One region of the Paraclostridium sp. AKS73 genome, then DNA from elsewhere that is predicted to be linked to it. Evidence: a T-box and tRNA genes for the amino acid it is inferred to sense, from the RefSeq annotation. Region 1 holds a T-box; the other holds one or more tRNA genes.

Evidence for each region. A T-box is a leader RNA that pairs with one kind of tRNA and senses whether it is charged. The one in region 1 lies ahead of asnS (asparagine--tRNA ligase), so its partner is inferred to be a tRNA-Asn.
Region 2: it encodes a tRNA-Asn, which carries the amino acid that the T-box ahead of asnS (asparagine--tRNA ligase) is inferred to sense. The anticodon was not compared.

The regions. Positions count from the first base shown of each region.
Region 1 covers NZ_JAIXHU010000013.1:8,268-17,128, forward strand. Annotated here, with positions in the region: gene LEQ07_RS08955 (S8 family peptidase) at 1-553, shown strand, start outside; gene LEQ07_RS08960 (hypothetical protein) at 572-1,003, shown strand; gene LEQ07_RS08965 (S8 family peptidase) at 963-2,198, shown strand; gene LEQ07_RS08970 (CDIF630_02480 family spore surface protein) at 2,303-2,497, shown strand; gene LEQ07_RS08975 (hypothetical protein) at 2,550-2,945, opposite strand; T-box leader at 3,073-3,305, shown strand; gene asnS (asparagine--tRNA ligase) at 3,361-4,764, shown strand; gene LEQ07_RS08985 (DUF3867 domain-containing protein) at 4,971-5,546, shown strand; gene LEQ07_RS08990 (YhgE/Pip domain-containing protein) at 5,578-7,128, opposite strand; gene LEQ07_RS08995 (YhgE/Pip domain-containing protein) at 7,326-7,724, opposite strand; gene LEQ07_RS09000 (YjiH family protein) at 7,957-8,861, opposite strand, start outside.
Region 2 covers NZ_JAIXHU010000026.1:37,013-45,873, reverse strand. Annotated here, with positions in the region: partial or broken gene LEQ07_RS13725 (N-acetylglucosaminidase) at 1-818, shown strand, start outside; gene LEQ07_RS13720 (hypothetical protein) at 844-1,101, opposite strand; gene LEQ07_RS23080 (PolC-type DNA polymerase III N-terminal domain-containing protein) at 1,643-1,855, shown strand; partial or broken gene LEQ07_RS13700 (PolC-type DNA polymerase III) at 1,896-5,937, shown strand; gene LEQ07_RS13695 (hypothetical protein) at 6,042-6,176, shown strand; gene LEQ07_RS13690 (CPBP family intramembrane glutamic endopeptidase) at 6,185-6,700, shown strand; tRNA gene LEQ07_RS13685 (tRNA-Cys) at 6,789-6,862, shown strand; tRNA gene LEQ07_RS13680 (tRNA-Asn) at 6,872-6,947, shown strand; tRNA gene LEQ07_RS13675 (tRNA-Thr) at 6,952-7,026, shown strand; gene LEQ07_RS13670 (hypothetical protein) at 7,146-7,307, shown strand; partial or broken gene LEQ07_RS13665 (alpha/beta hydrolase) at 7,340-8,089, shown strand; gene rimP (ribosome maturation factor RimP) at 8,280-8,741, shown strand; gene nusA (transcription termination factor NusA) at 8,778-8,861, shown strand, end outside.

The DNA.
Region 1 (8,861 bases):
AATAACAGTACTTCTTAAAAATGCAACTAAAGGAATATGGAAGATACGATTAAGAGGTGAGTATATAACAAATGGGATTTACAATGCTTATTTACCAAATCGAGCAATAATAAATCCTGGAACCAAGTTTAGAGACTCTACATCAGCATATACTATTAACTATCCAGCTACATATAGGGATGTAATTTCAGCAGGTGCATATAATTTAGTTGAAAATAGTATATGGCCACCATCATCTAGAGGGCCTACAATAAACGGGTTGTTAAGACCTGATATAGTAGCTCCAGGAGTAAATATAATTTCAACATATCCTGGAAATAAATATGCAACATTAACAGGTACATCTGCATCAGGAGCTTATTTATCAGGAGCGATTGCTCTGTATTTACAATATACAGTAGTCGACAAATATTATCCATCTAAAGGATTTACAAATATTATAAGAACCTATATACGTGCTGGAGCTAAAAGAAACTCAGAAATAGTTTATCCAAATGATATTTATGGATATGGTATTTTGGATATTAGAGGGGCTTTTGACCAACTCAAATAAAAAGGAGGAAGTTTTATTTTGGAAAAATCCTACCTTATAATTTATACAGGTGATATAGCATCTGATTTAAAAAAAGCTGGAATAGAAAAATATATGATTTTAAATCCTAGCCTTACTGTGATATATGTTCCGCAAAATTTCAGAGAAGAAACTTTAAATAGAATTCCTAGTATTACTTGGTGGCAAAGTTCTATTCCAATGAGTTCTTTAATTGAAATAACTAATAATTTAGATGAAGGAGTAAGTGTATCAGATGCAGCTTCAACAGATTATATATATAAAAACCCATATATACAATCAACAGGAAGAAATGTTTTAATTGCAATAATAGATTCAGGGATAGATTATTTACATCCAGATTTTATGGAAAACAATAAAACAAAAATAATATCTATATGGGATCAAGAAAGTGAAAAAAAATCCTCCAGATGGATTAATATTTGGAAGTGAATTTACAAGCGAGGATATAAATAAAGCTATAGAAGAAAACGATAAAACATTAAGTGAAGATAGTATAGGAACAGGAACTACAGCAGCAGGCATAGCAGCAGGTAGGGGGAATCTAAATTCTCAATATAAAGGTGTTGCAATTGACAGTAAATTGGTTGTTGTTAAGCTTAGAGAATATAAAGACACATATAAAAAAGGAAAGATAAACTACCAAGGATCAGATTTTTTAGCATCTATAAGGTATGTATTAGATGTGGCAAAAAAAGAAAATAAAAATATGATAATAAATTTAACTGTAGGACTGATTTCTAAATCTATAGTTGAGTCGACTATGTTATCTACGTTTAATGAACTATCACAACCTGGAAATATAGTAGTAAGTGGAGCTGGAAATGAAGGAAATACAGATATTCATTATAGAGGTAATATAAAAAATAAAGAAACAGTAGATGATATAATCATACAAGTAGGAGAGCAAACAAACTTAGATATAAAATTAGTTGTAAATGGTCCTGATAAAATTGGTGCCATGATAATATCTCCAGCAGGTGAAATGAGCTATAAAATTATGTATTCACCTGATTATTATGTGTATAAAGGAAAATTTAATTTAGAAAGCACTCCTTATGAAATGAGACTTTCTTATCCTTGGTTAGAATCAGGTAATGAGGAGTTAACAATAAGTTTGTATGATATAAAGCCTGGTATATGGACCCTTAGATTGATTCCTGAATTTATAATAGAAGGAAACTATGATGTTTATTTACCAAATAAGAATATAATTTCTGAAGAAACAAGATTTTCAGATCCAGCATCAGAAGCTACTATAAGTATGTATGCAGCATCTGAAAATGTAATAACTATAGGAGCCTATAACGATAAAACAGATAGTATTTGGATAGGATCTTCAAAGGGACCTGTAAATTTAGACCTTATTAAACCAGATATAGTAGCTCCAGGAGTAGACATAATATCAACTTATATAAATAGTTCATACAATACATCTATTGGAACTGGAGTTAGTTCTTCAATAGTAAGTGGAGTATTAGCAATTATACTTGAGTATATAACTTCAGAGTATGAATTTGCTGAAGAATTACTGTCAGTTCAACCATTAAAAACATATTTAATGCTAGGTGCTACTAAAAAGATATATATATATATCCGAATATTACGCAAGGGTATGGAATATTAAATTTAAAAATACTATAGTAGAAATTGCAAAGAACTTTGAATAATATGAATTTTATAGACTATAATGTAAAAACTAATTACAAAATAAAAAAAGAGGTGATTAGTATGACAAATGAAAAAAGCAAGCCACTAAATGGAGAAGGAAACAAAAGATTAAAAGCTCATAGACCTGTGAACAATGAATATACAGCAGCATGGGCAGGAACTAAAGAGTTAAAAGACGATAGTAAGGTATCGATACCATCGTTAAATAATGTTGAAGAAGCTAAAGATTGGGTAGATAATGGAAGTAAATTATAAGCAAAAACGCTACTTAATTTAATTAAGTAGCGTTTTTATTAACTCCGTATTTTTATTCACTAGGGACTAGTATATATTCACCTGATTTTATATTATAATCACTAGAAATAATATCTATATTTTCTTTGTAAATAACCTTTCTAAAATCATCAATGTCTTCAATATTGGTATTGTAAGATTTTATTATATCGTCTATAGTTTCTCCTGAGTTAACTAAATGCTTTACCAAGTGACGCCCATCCATAACCTTCGTATAAGCTTTATTATAAGAAAGTTCAGTTAAATCATTAAAAGCAGGTACGTTTTCAGATAAATAATTTACAGAAGTATCTAAACAAGTTATATAATTATAGATAGCTTCTTTGAAAACCTGAGACAAAGAAGAGCAATCATCAACTACAGGGCCTATGAAGAGCAATACAACTATAATTAATAATACATATTTCATATAAAATACCCTCCTACATAGAAGTATTATAAAATTTGTGAAAATATACAAATTTTATGAAAAATAAAACATTGACTAGGAAAATATAAGTTGGTATAATCTTAGTAATAATTGAAATAATATAAAAATAAAGACAGTGAAGAGAAGAGTAGGTATAAAATGTAGTTATAGCGATTTGAGGACGGTGAAAGCTCAATACGAAGTTTATATTGAAGAACATCTCGGAGTCTCTAACCGAAATTTAATAGAGTAGGCTTAGACGGAAGGTCCCGTTATAGACCATAAGCAATGCTTAGCTAAGAGGCCATTTTTATGGCAATTAGGGTGGTACCGCGATAGTAATAGTCTTTCGTCCCTTTATTTGGGATGAAGGGCTTTTTTTAATATTTAAATTTAAATTTTAGGAGGACATAAAATGCAAAGAGATTTTATAGAAATTAAAGATCTTTACAGAAACAAAGAAGAATACATCGGGAAAAGGGTAAAAGTAGCTGGATGGATAAGAACATCTAGAGCATCTAAAAATTTCGGATTTATAGAATTAAATGACGGAAGTTTCTTTAAAAATATGCAAGTAGTAATATCAGATGAAAAATTAGGAAACTTTAAAGAAATAACTAAGCTTCCAATAAGTTCATCAATCCTAGTTGAAGGTGAACTAGTATCAACAGAAGGAGCAAAACAACCTGTAGAAATACATGCAACTAATATTGAACTAGAAGGAGAATCAGATAGTTCATACCCATTACAAAAGAAAAGACATACTTTAGAATATTTAAGAACTATAGCTCATTTAAGACCTAGAAGTAACACTTTTTCAGCAGTGTTTAGAGTAAGAAGTTTAGCAGCTTATGCTATACACAAGTTCTTCCAAGATAGAAACTTCGTATATGCACATTCACCAATTATAACAGGAAGTGACTGTGAAGGTGCTGGAGAAATGTTTAGAATAACAACTATGGATTTAAATAGTATACCTAAAACTGAAGAAGGTGCAATAGATTACTCTAACGACTTCTTTGGAAAAGAAGCTAACCTAACAGTTAGTGGACAATTAAATGCTGAAATAATGGCACTTGCATTTAGAAATGTTTATACATTTGGACCAACATTTAGAGCAGAAAATTCATTTACACAAAGACATGCATCAGAGTTTTGGATGATAGAGCCTGAAATAGCATTTGCTGACTTAGAAGATAACATGGAACTTGCAGAAGATATGATAAAATACGTTATAAGTTATGTTATGGAACATGCTCCAGAAGAAATGGAATTCTTTAATAGTTTCATAGATAAAGGATTAATAGAAAGATTAAACAATGTAGTAAACTCTGAATTTACTAGGATAACATATACTAAAGCTGTAGAAATGTTACAAGAATCAGGTCATGAGTTTGAATATCCAGTTCAATGGGGAGACGACCTTCAAACAGAGCATGAAAGATACTTAACAGAACAAGTATTTAAAGCTCCTGTATTTGTTACAGATTATCCAAAAGACATAAAAGCATTCTATATGAGAATGAATGAAGATGGAAAAACTGTTAGAGCTATGGACCTTTTAGTTCCTGGTGTAGGGGAAATAGTTGGAGGATCTCAAAGAGAAGAGAGACATGATGTATTATTAGATAGAATAAAAGAAATGAATTTAAATGAAGAAGATTACTGGTGGTATTTAGAATTAAGAAAATACGGAACAGCTACTCATTCAGGATTTGGATTAGGGTTTGAGAGAATAATAATGTATATGACTGGTATGGCAAATATAAGAGACGTAATACCATTCCCTAGAACTCCAAAAGCAGATCTAATTTTATGAATATAATAAATTTTATTATATAAACAAAAGCCTTTAGATATTATCTAAGGGCTTTTAACATTTAAATTAAAATACATTATAATATATTAATTTAGTGGAGAATATAAATTAAATATAAGCTAAATTTCAATATGTAGACATTAAAACTTTATTAGAATATAATAGTAATAAGGTTAAAAGATAAAGGTTAATCAGGAGGTAAAGCGATGTCAGACGATAGAATAATTGATTTCAATGAATTAAAAAATAAAGTAAAAGATTCTGATGTAGATAAGTTTGAACAATATATATATACTCTGTATAACTCAGTAATGAGTGGTAGTATGAGTATGGTCGAGTTTTCTAAAAAAATAATGGAATATATGAATGAAAATAACATATCTCAAGAAAAATTTATAAATATACAAAAGAAATTTATGGAGAGATATGGAATGGATTCTTCTGAAATTGATGAACAATTAAAGAATATTGGTATAGATCCTAAAAATATAGATTTAAGTAATATGGACAATGTCAATTTTGAAGAAATAAAAAAAAGTATAGGGTTTTACGAAAAATATAATTTTAAGATAAAACCAAAAGCTTCTGTAGAAACATATATAAAAAATGATCATAATGATATAAGAATTATACTAGATCAAGAACAAGTTACTTTAATAAGTAAAGGAAAGATAAATCTTGTTGATGCAGAGCTTAATGAACTTTTACTATCATACAAAAACTCACTAGATAAGACTATAAATATAACTATGTGTGAAAACATAACAGAATATGATTATTAAAAAAGAGATAGGAATTATCCTATCTCTTTTTTTAATGTTCAGAAAGACCACTCTCGCTGAATTTTTCATTAAATTTATGATAAATTTTGTTTATAGGTTTTTTTAGAGGTAATGCAATTATAAGAGAAATTACTATATAGAATGTTAGAATAGATAAATCTCTATATAATACAGGAGTATAAACCCCACCTACAGACTCTCTTAACATAGAAATTGCATAAGTAAATGGGAGATATGGATTTACCATTTGGAAAAACTCAGGTGTAACCTCTATTGGGAATGTACCACCTGAACCAGCTACTTGGATAACCAAAAGTATAATTCCCATAGCTTTACCCATATTACCGAATACAGAAAGTAAAGAGTATACAATAGCTGTAAACACTATACTTGTAAACACAGAACCTAATACTAGTAGAACTGGATCTACAGGTTTTACACCAAGAACATAAATATCTCCTAAACTTACTATTAGTGCTTGGATTATTGCAATTGCTACAAATGTAAGTCCTCTACCAAAATAAACTTCATAAGATTTATAATCTCCATGGACTTCAGCAGATAAAAGTGAAGATAGCAAAAGCAATCCAACCCATAGTGATAATACTGTATAGAATGGAGTCATAGCTGATCCATAATTTTCTATAGGATATAACTTATTTTCTTTAACCGTAACAGGTTCTTTTAAGAAATTCTTTTTAGATACTATATCATTTTTAAGCAATTTAACTAAATCATTAAGATTTTCTTCGTCATTTATCTTTTTAACTGCATCAGTAAGTTCATTTACCATACTTTCTACTTTAGGTAATTTTTCTTTAGCGTAGTTGATTCCTTCAAGACCTTTATCTGACAACTTAAGTGTAGTATTTAGTATATCTTCAGCCTGAGGAAGTTTATTTTCAGCTTCTTGAAGTGTTTTTATAACATCATCACTAACTGAATATCCCTTTTCAAATATATCATTTATAGGTCCTGAAACTTTACCATCAAAATTATTATATAATGAAGATGTAATTGACTGTATGTCAGAGCCTATCTTTAAGACATTACCTAAAACATCATCTGCAGGTGTTTGTCCACTTTGAATTTGACTCTTTATCGAGCTTAAAGAATTCATACCTTGAGTTAATTTTGAATCTAAATCCTTTAATCTATTTATAGTATCACTTAAAGGATGGTTTTGAGTAAGGTTATTTAATTTAGTTAAAAACTCTAAAACAGAATTATTTATAGTTGCTAAATTATGTAACTTACTTGATAGATTATCTATTAGCATTATAGCATCATCAGAACCATTCTTAATTGCATTGTTAAGTGCATTTGCAGTATCCATAATTGAGTTAGATATATCATTCATTAAACCTATATCATTTTTTATTATAGGAGCAACTTTATTTATACTATCTTGAGAGCTCTTTAAAAACTTTTGAACATCAGCTGACAATCCTTGAGCTTGGTTTATAGTATTTTTTATTAAAGGTAAATCTTTTTGAATATCTTTAACTAAATCAGTAGCTTTAACAACACCATTAGATGCAAGATTTATTGTTTCGTTTAAATCTCCAAATTTACCTTGCACTTCAACTAAAGAATTTTCAACATCGTTTAGTTTTGGAATTTGACCTTCAAGTTCTATTCCTAATTCATTAGATACTTCAAATAAAACTTGACTTACTGTTTCAACTACAGTTTGATTTATTTGTAATTGTATAGTAGATGCTCCTTTATCCGTAATTTTTGGAGCAATAGCATTTATCTTCTCATTTACAGAGTAAATTAATTCACCTTTTTTACATCAGATGATATCAGAGAAGTTAAATCTTTTGAGAAATTTGCAGGTATTTCAATAGATGCATAATATTTACCATCTTTAACACCCTTTAAAGCGTTGTCTTTATTAACAAATTTCCAACCTAAATCAGAGTTATCTCTTAGGTTTTTTACAAGTTCATCACCGATATTTATTTCTTTGTCCCTTACAGTAGTCCCTTTATCGTTGTTTACGATAGCTACAGATATGTTACTAGTACTACCATATGGATCCCAAGATGCCTTTATATTAAACCATGCATATAAAGAAGGTAAAATACAAAGTGCGATTACAACTATAAGCATAGCATAATTTGTAAATATGTCTTTTAAATCTTTTTTAAATATATTAAGGATGTTTCTCAATATAATATTCACCTCCGAAAGTAAGAATTCTAACAAATTTAAATTATAATGTTTTTAGTTCAAATAGTCAATATTAAAATTAAAATATATTAAAAATTATACTTATATAGTAATTATAACCAAAGTAATCAAGTATATGACAAATAAAAAAAATACTTTGCTTATGTCGACATAATATTGATTAAAATTGAAATTAAAAAAGATGGTCTATTTGACCATCTAAGATTTACTATTACTTTAATATTAACTTAGCTAATATCGTTATAATTGGTAAAGCTATTAAAGTTCTTGTCAAAAATATAATAAATAAATCTTTTAAATTTAATGGAATATCTGATTTTAATATAACTGCACCTGTTTCTGTTAAGTATAGAAGTTGCGTTATAGATAGCGCTCCTATTATAAATTTCGTTAATATATCAAAGTGATCACCTGATACCATTATAGAAGGTAAAAACATATCAGCAAATCCAACTAATACAGCTGGTGCAGCTTCTACGGCATTAGGTATTTGAAGTAACTTAAGTAAAAATACTACAGGGAATGATATCCAAGTAAATATAGGTGTAAACTCAGCTACTATAAGCGCAATGGTCCCCCATGCCATTACAAGAGGAAGTAAAGCTAAGTACATATCTACAACAGTTTTAAATCCATTTTTAATGATTAGATTTAAAGACGGTGCATTTTCAGCTCTATTTAAAGCCTTAGATAAAGCAAATGAAAATACATTCTCATTTGCTGGAATAAGGTCCTCTTTTAAATGGTCTACATTGTTATAAGTTTTATCTTTAATATGAGCTAAAGGGTATATACGAGGCATTATAATAGCACATGCTAAAGAAGCAACACAAACACAACCGTAAAAAGGAACAAACAAGCTCATTAATCCTAACTGATCAGCTATAACTGTTGAGAAAGGTAAAGATACTAATGAAAAACAAACAGATATTATACAAGCTTCTTTTGCAGTATAAAACCCTTGTTTATATTGGGTATTTGTTATCATAATACCAAGAGTACCATCACCCAACCAAGACGATATAGCATCTACAGCAGAACGGCCAGGAACTTTAAATATATTATACATAAATTTAGAAATTAAAGTTCCCACAAAATCCATAAGACCAAAGTCTA
Region 2 (8,861 bases), on a different contig from region 1:
AAGATTATAGTGGAGGAAATACAGGTGGAGGAGGTAGCTCTGAGGTTGTAGATGGAGCAACAGTTAATAATACGCCTGTAAGTTATACTCTAACACAACATGTTAACAAACAAGTTAGTAAAGGTAATGGAAATATGATAGCATCACGTGGGTTTGTACAAGCTAGTAGATCTGATATAGAACACTATATAAACCCAAGTAACTTTACAGGAAGTAAAAGTGGTATGCTACAATTTTTAAGATTAGATAGCTATAAAGGTGGAATAACTGCAAGTGAATTAAATGGATATTTAAATAGTTTAAGTCCTACATCAGGCGGATCTAATGTTTTCTATAACCAAGGGCAAGCATTTATAAATGCTGCACAAAAATATAATATAGATGTAGTATATTTAGTAGGACATTCTATGCTAGAAACAGGTTATGGAAGATCAACTCTTGCACAAGGTCAAGTTTTAACATCGTATCAAGGGAAACCACTACCTCAACCTGTAAAAGTGTATAACTTCTTTGGAATAGGAGCATTTGATGGAACTGCTAACCTTTCAGGGGCTGAAGCTGCATATAAAAATGGATGGACAACAGTTGAAAAAACTATAGAAGGTTCAGCTAAGTGGCTATCTTCAAATTATATACATAGTAGTAAATATGGGCAAAATACTTTATATAAAATGAGATGGAGCTATGAAAATTTATGGCATCAATATGCTACAGATGTAAACTGGGCAAATGCTATATCAGGAGTAATGAATAAATTGGTAGGAATGTATGATACAACTAGCAATTTAGTTTATGAAGTTCCAGTTCATAAAAAATAAAAAAATGAGGGAGATCCCCTCATTTTTACGCAATTCTTTTATACTTTAAAAAAATATCTATGTTGTTTTCGCTAATAATATTTGAAATATTACCGAAATTATAAGTAGCTAGTGCATACTCTCGCATGTTATCAAAAATGAACTCTTCGTTTTTGTCCTCGAAGTCTATAAGTTTATGAGCTATAGACCAAGCTATAGACTCTCTATTTATAAGATTTTTCTTTAAATTTATAACACATTCCTCTAAATCAACCGGCAAGCTTTTTTTGTGAAGGTTTTCCATATCTATATCTATATTATATTCAACAAGCTTATCTATAAAAGTTTTGATTAATTGACTGTATTCAGCTCTGCTAGAATCTATGCTTGAATCCAGTATATGGCCAATCTCATGATATATAACAAATTTAGCTATAGAAAAAATATTTTTACTAGATATGTTTAAAAAATGTTTTTAGAATGTAAGAATGAGAAAAAGTTATAACAAAAAGATACAAATCCCTGCTTTGAAACTAGTATAAGTCTTAACCTAGGCAGGGTACATATAGGTATGAATCTTTTTTAAAATAAAGCATATACAATCTTTTATTAACATTTACACTTTTTACAATTTCTTTTATTATTTTTTTTCTCCTAAATCTTCATAAGAAAGTAAAATTTTATTTATTAAAACGCTATCAACGTTATCCATGAAATCACCACCTTAAATGTGTCATCTAACTTACTTACTAATATATTATTAAAAATATATATTTTGTAGCTAATCCTAATAAAAAAAGTAGTATATATGATATAATGATTTGATGGAGAGGAGGGAACTTCTTATGGAAACTATTAAAGATTATTTGGAAAAACTTGAAATAGACAATACTATTCTAAACAAACAATTAGCAGATGTAGATGTAACAAAAATAATATACTTTAAGGAAGAAAGAATAATATATATATATTTATCTTCAAAAAATATAATAAGCTACATATATACAGACATGCTAAGGGAAGAAATTAAGAAAAACTTGATTACTTTAGTGATGTAAAAGTTAAAGTAAGATATATTAAATTAGAAAAACAAAAACAAAAGATATTATAAAATATTGGTCAAATATATTACACATATTAATTAATTTATGTCCATCGCTAAGTGGATGGGTGAAAAAAGTTGAGTATATGTGTATAGATGACACCTTAAAAATAAAGTTACCATCAGATTTGTTTTATAGAAGACTTATAAATCAAAATGCTATACAGGTTTTAAAAAATGTATTGGCAGAGGAAGCTGGAATCGAAATAGACATAGTTTTTGAAAAATCTGTCAACAGAGGTCCTGATGTAGAAAAGCTAATTATGAAAAATGATAATTTAGTTGAACAATGGTAAAAGAAAGAATAGCGGAATCGTTAGAATTAGAAGATGAAAATGAAGTTGAAAGTAATGAAGATATAGGAGCTTTATCAAAAGAAGAATATATTTATGGAGAAAATGTAAATGCTCCAGTTGAAAAATAAATAGATTAAATCCTAACTCAGGAACTATGTGTATAATAGGTGAAGTTTTTGATGTTGAATTAAAAGAGCTGAGAAATGGTAAAGTTCTTTTAATAGCAGCAGTGACAGATTATACAAGTTCAATAAGCTGTAAACTGTTTTTAAATGATATGAATAAAGATAAAGTTATAGATTCAGTAACTAAAGGTGCATACCTAAAAATAAAAGGTGATGCACTTTATGATAACTATCAGAGAGAACTAACTATGACTATAAGTGGTATAAAACAAGAAGTTAAAGAAGAGCGTATAGATAAGTCAGATGTTAAAAGAGTTGAGCTTCATGCCCATACTCAAATGTCATCAATGGATGCTATATGCTCAACTAAAAAATTAGTTGAGAGAGCTGCAAAATGGGGACATCCAGCAATAGCTATAACAGACCATGGAGTGGTACAAGCATTCCCAGAGGCTATGGATGCTGCTAAGAAACATGGCATAAAAGCTATTTATGGTGTTGAGGGATACTTAGCAGAAGATGAAGTTCCTATAATAAAAGACCCAAATGATAAAGAATTATCTCAAAGTTTTGTAGTATTTGATATAGAAACTACAGGATTTTCTAATACAAATGATAAGATAACTGAAATTGGTGCAGTTAAAATAGAAAATTTTAAAGTTGTAGATAGATTTAGTGAGTTAATAAATCCTGAAACAGATATATCTTATAAAATACAGGAATTAACAGGAATTACTAATGATTTAGTAGCTGATAAACCGACTATAGAGGCTATACTACCTAAGTTTTTAGAATTTGTAGGTGATGATGTTTTAGTTGCGCATAATGCAGATTTTGATATGGGATTTATATCTCAAAAAAGTAGAGAACAAGGTCTAGAGTTTAAAAATAAGAGTATAGACACTTTAACTTTAGCTAGGGTTTTATTACCACAATTAAAAAGACATAGGTTGAACCTTATTGCTAAAGCATTAGGAATACCTCTTTTAAATCACCATAGAGCAGTAGACGACGCAGAGGCAACCGCTCATATATTTATAAAGTTTTTAGAGATGCTTAAAAAAGAAGGTGTTGAAAAGTTAAGTGATGTAAATGAAAAGCTTGGAGGCCTTGACTATACAAAAATTGCAACAAATCATATAACTTTGCTTGCTAAAAATTATACTGGATTAAAAAACTTATATAAGATTGTATCAGATGCACATGTAAATCACTTTTACAGAGCTCCTAGGATACTAAGAAGTGTATTAGGAAAGCATAAAGAAGGCTTGATAATAGGGTCTGCCTGTGAAGCAGGACAAGTATTCGCAGCTGTTAAGAAAAATTTACCAGACGAAGAAATAGAAAAGATAATAGATTTATATGACTATATAGAAGTTATGCCAATTGATAACAATAGATTCATGATTGAAAAAGGTGAAGTTAAAGATGAAGAAGAATTAAGGGATTTAAATAGAAAACTAATAAATGTAGCTAAGAAATTTAATAAAATACCAGTAGCTACAGGAGATGTACATTTTTTAGATAAGCATGAGGCTGTTCTAAGAAAAGTTTTAAAAAATTCTCAAGGATTTAAGGTAGATGAAGAAGAGACATATCTTCATTTTAGAACGACAGATGAGATGTTAGAAGAATTTAGCTATTTAGATCCAGTAGAAGCATACGAAGTAGTTGTAGCAAATACTAATAAAATAGCAGATATGATTGAAGATATAAAACCGATTCCCGATGATACATACCCACCTGTAATAGAAGGGTCTGATGTAGAACTTAGGGAAATGTGCTATGAAAAGGCAAAAAGGATTTATGGAGATCCTATGCCAGAAGTAGTTAAAGTAAGATTGGATAGAGAATTAAACTCTATAATTGGAAATGGATATGCAGTTATGTACATCATTTCTCAAAAACTTGTTACTAAGTCATTAAGAGATGGATACCTAGTGGGATCGAGGGGATCTGTTGGGTCATCTTTTGCGGCTACTATGAGTGATATAACCGAAGTTAATCCGTTGCCTGCTCACTATATATGCGAAAATGAAGAATGTAAATACTCTTATTTTTATGAAATAGGAGAATGGGGATCAGGAGCAGACTTACCAGATAAAGATTGTCCAAAATGTGGAAGACGCCTAAAAAAAGATGGTCATGATATACCATTTGAAGTTTTCTTAGGATTTGAAGGAGATAAAGAACCGGATATAGATCTAAACTTCTCGGGGGATTATCAGCCAATAATTCATAAATACACAGAGGAGCTATTTGGTGAAGGCTATGTTTACAGAGCTGGAACGATAGGTACAGTAGCAGAAAAAACAGCATTTGGATATGCTAAAAAATATATAGAAGAAAACAATATAAACACTACTTCAGCAGAAGCTTTAAGATTAGCAAATGGATGTACAGGAGTAAAAAGAACATCAGGACAACATCCTGGTGGAGTTATGGTTGTTCCTCATTATAAAGATGTGTATGATTTTACGCCTATACAATACCCTGCAAATGATACTTCGTGTGGAGTAATAACTACTCACTTTGACTATCACTCTATAAGTGGTAGAATACTTAAATTAGACATACTAGGGCACGATGTGCCGACCATAATAAGAATGCTTGAAGATATAACTGGTATAGATGCTACAACAATACCATTAGATGATAAAGAGACTATGTCATTATTTACATCAACAGATGCACTAGGAGTTACACCAGAAGAAATAAATTGTCCAATAGGTTCACTAGCAATACCTGAGTTTGGAACTAAGTTCGTTAGACAAATGCTACTTGATACTAAGCCAACTACATTTGCAGAGCTTGTTCGTATATCTGGCCTTTCTCATGGTACTGACGTTTGGTTAAATAATGCTCAAGAGCTAGTTCAAAAGGAAATAGTAGGTCTTAAGGATGTTATATCTACTCGTGACGATATAATGAACTACCTTATATTTAAAGGATTACCACCTAAAATGGCCTTCACAATAATGGAAAGTGTTAGAAAAGGTAGGGGATTAAAACCTGAACATATAGAAGAAATGGAAAAGAATGATGTTCCAGAATGGTATATATGGTCATGCCAACAAATTAAATACATGTTCCCTAAAGCACATGCTGTTGCATACGTAATGATGTCATTTAGACTTGCGTATTGCAAGGTTCATTACCCAGAAGCTTTTTATGCAACTTATTTTACAACTAAGGCAGAAGATTTTGATGCAGATTTAATTGTAAAAGGATTAGGGGCTATAAAATCAAAAATAAGAGAAATTGAAGAGTTAGGAAATGAAGCCACTACTAAAGAAAAAAATATGTTGACGGTTTTAGAAGTTGCTCTTGAAATGTATGCTAGAGGTATAAAGATAATTCCGGTTGATATATACAAATCAGATGCGAAAAACTTCCAGGTTGTAGGCGAGAAGACTTTACTGCCACCTATGATAGCTCTACAAGGTGTAGGCGAGAATGCAGCAATAAATATCCAAAATGAAAGGGATAATGGAGAATTTATATCTAAAGAAGATCTTAGAAAGAGAACTAAAATTTCAAAAACTGTAATTGAAACTTTAACGAATCATGGATCTTTAGAAAATATGAGTGATAAGAATCAATTATCATTATTCTAATAAATAGGATTATAACTTATAGAAACTTGAGAGTTATAATCCTATTTGTACATATTAGGACTTTAAGTATATAATTAAAATGAATATAAAAAGGGGGAATTATTATGGATATAAACTTAATCTCGTTGATTATAGGGATTTGTGATGTTTTAATAATTTTAATTTGCTTAAAAATATCGAAAAAATATTTCCGGGGAAAAATAAGGAATTTAATGAAAGTAAAAGTAGGTTTTTACTAAAAAAAAATATGGTGAGTTGTATATGCATGATTTTAGGATTTGTTTTAGTAAAAAGTGTTATAATATCAAATTGGATTTTATATTTACATATAGTTCCATCAAAAAATATTTTTAATACATATATGCAAAATGCTACTATCATAAATACGATAGTAATTAGTATTCAAGTTATTATAATAGGACCTATAATTGAAGAATTAATCTTTAGAAAAATTTTACTTGGAAAGTTATTAGAAAAATTTAGCAATAAACCTATAAAAGCTATAGTATATTCAGCTTTGATATTTGGAATTGTTCACTTAAATATTATACAAGGTGTAGCTGCATTTGGAGGCGGAATAATATTAGGTTTAATTTATTATTACACTAAGTCTATTAAAGCAACTATATTTGCCCATATATTAAATAATTTTTTAATTATAATACCAAATCCAATAGGGTTATGGATGAATGTAATATATTTAATAGTAGGATTTTATCTAATTAAAAAAGGAAATGATAAACTGAAATTATGTACATATTAAGTGTCGAAAAAATCGAAGAAAAAGTGAAAAATTAATAAAAAGGTTAACAAAATTAAAAAACATAATATAATAATACTGTAAGAAATGAGGCGACATAGCCAAGTGGTAAGGCAGTGGACTGCAACTCCTTGATCCCCAGTTCGAATCTGGGTGTCGCCTCCAAAATAAAATGGGAATATAGCTCAGTTGGTAGAGCAATTGACTGTTAATCAATGGGTCACAGGTTCGAGTCCTGTTATTCCCGCCAATATGCTAGTGTGGCTCAACGGTAGAGCAGCTGACTTGTAATCAGCAGGTTGTAGGTTCGATTCCTATCACTAGCTCCAATTAATAGACAAGCTAATAATAGCTTGTTTTTTAATTTTTTGGAATTAAAAGATAGAAAAGAATTTAATTTTAATATATACTAAGTATTAGTACCAAGTGATAAAAATGGGAGGAATTAATGAAAAAGTCAGTTTTAGCAGTGTTTTTAATCAGTTTAGTTTTATTAATAGGATCTTGCGTAGTAGGGTATTTAGTGTATGATGGATCTGTTGGATCAAGTCAAAAAATAAAAAATGAAGATATAGTAGAAGTTTTTCACATAGAGAAGGTAAGCCTTTAGATAAGTTAAAAAAATATAAGTATGAAGATGTTTTTATAAACTCACCTGAAAATGGATATAAAATAGAAGGAAAGTTTATAAAGTCTAATGTAAATACTGATAAAAGCATAATATTAGTTCATGGAATTGAAAGTAATTATTATGAATATCTAGAAAAAGCATATGAATATTTAGAATATGGGTATAATGTAATGCTATATAACCAAAGGCATACAGGACATACTGGTGGAAATGATTATACATTTGGACTTTATGAAAGATATGATTTAGAAAATGTAGCAAGGTTTGTGAAACAAAAATATCCAAATGGGCTATTAGGGGCTCATGGACATTCAATGGGTGCTGCAACTGTTGTTATGCATTCAGAAATTAATGAAAAAAATAAGTATGTAGATTTTTATATAGCAGATTCTCCTTATCATGAGATGCAAGATGCTATAAGGTTAGGAGTAGAAGATAAAAATATACCACTATTACCTGTTGTGTATGCTAAATTTATGGGAAATATATATACAAAAGTTAAATCTGGATTTAGCTATGAAGATGTAAAGCCATATAAAGCGGTTCAGCATATTACAACTCCTATGTTTTTAATACATGGGAAAGAGGATAAGGTATGTTCTCCAAATAGTAGCAAAATAATTTATGATAATATACCTCATAACAAGAAAGAGTTATGGCTAATAGATGGAGTTCAACATGTTAATGGATATGATATATTAGGAAAAGAATATTTTGATAGGATATATAAATTTATTAATAATAAAGTTCAAAAAAACTAAATTTAAAACTATAAAAAATAGGATAAAACATTGAATAATACTAGAAAATTTGCAAATAAAACAATGTATGGTATTATAGTATATAAAATAGTATAAAATGTAAAAACTAAGAGTGAGACGGAAAGTTCTCACTCTTTTATTTATAGTACTTATAGGCTATAAAATAACAACTGAATAGGAGGTAAGTCGAATGAAAAAAAGTACAGAAGCAATGATAGAAGAATTAGTACTTCCAATAACTAATGAACATAACATCGAACTTGTTGATGTTGAATATGTTAAAGAAGCGGGCGAATATTACTTAAGAATATTTATAGATAAAGATGGGGGGGTATCTTTAAACGACTGTGAAGTTGTAACTAGAGCTATAAACCCTATATTAGATGAAAAAGATCCAATAAAAGAAAACTACTTCTTAGAAGTATCTTCACCAGGACTTGATAGACCATTAAAAAAAGAAAAGGACTTCGTCAGATATGCTGGTAGAGATGTAGAGGTTAAATTATATAAACCTACAAATGGATTAAAACATTTTGAAGCTGAATTAGTTGAACTAGCTGAAAATAAAGTCGTTAAATTAATAGTAGACGGTGAAGAGATGGAATTTGATAAAAAAGATATAGCACTTATAAGACTTGCTGTAAAATTCTAATTAAAACTTAATATCGAAAAATAGGAGGATAAAAAAATGAACCACGAGTTTGTAGAAGCATTAGATGAATTAGAAAAAGATAGAGGAATAGATAAAGAAATACTTATAGATACTATAGAA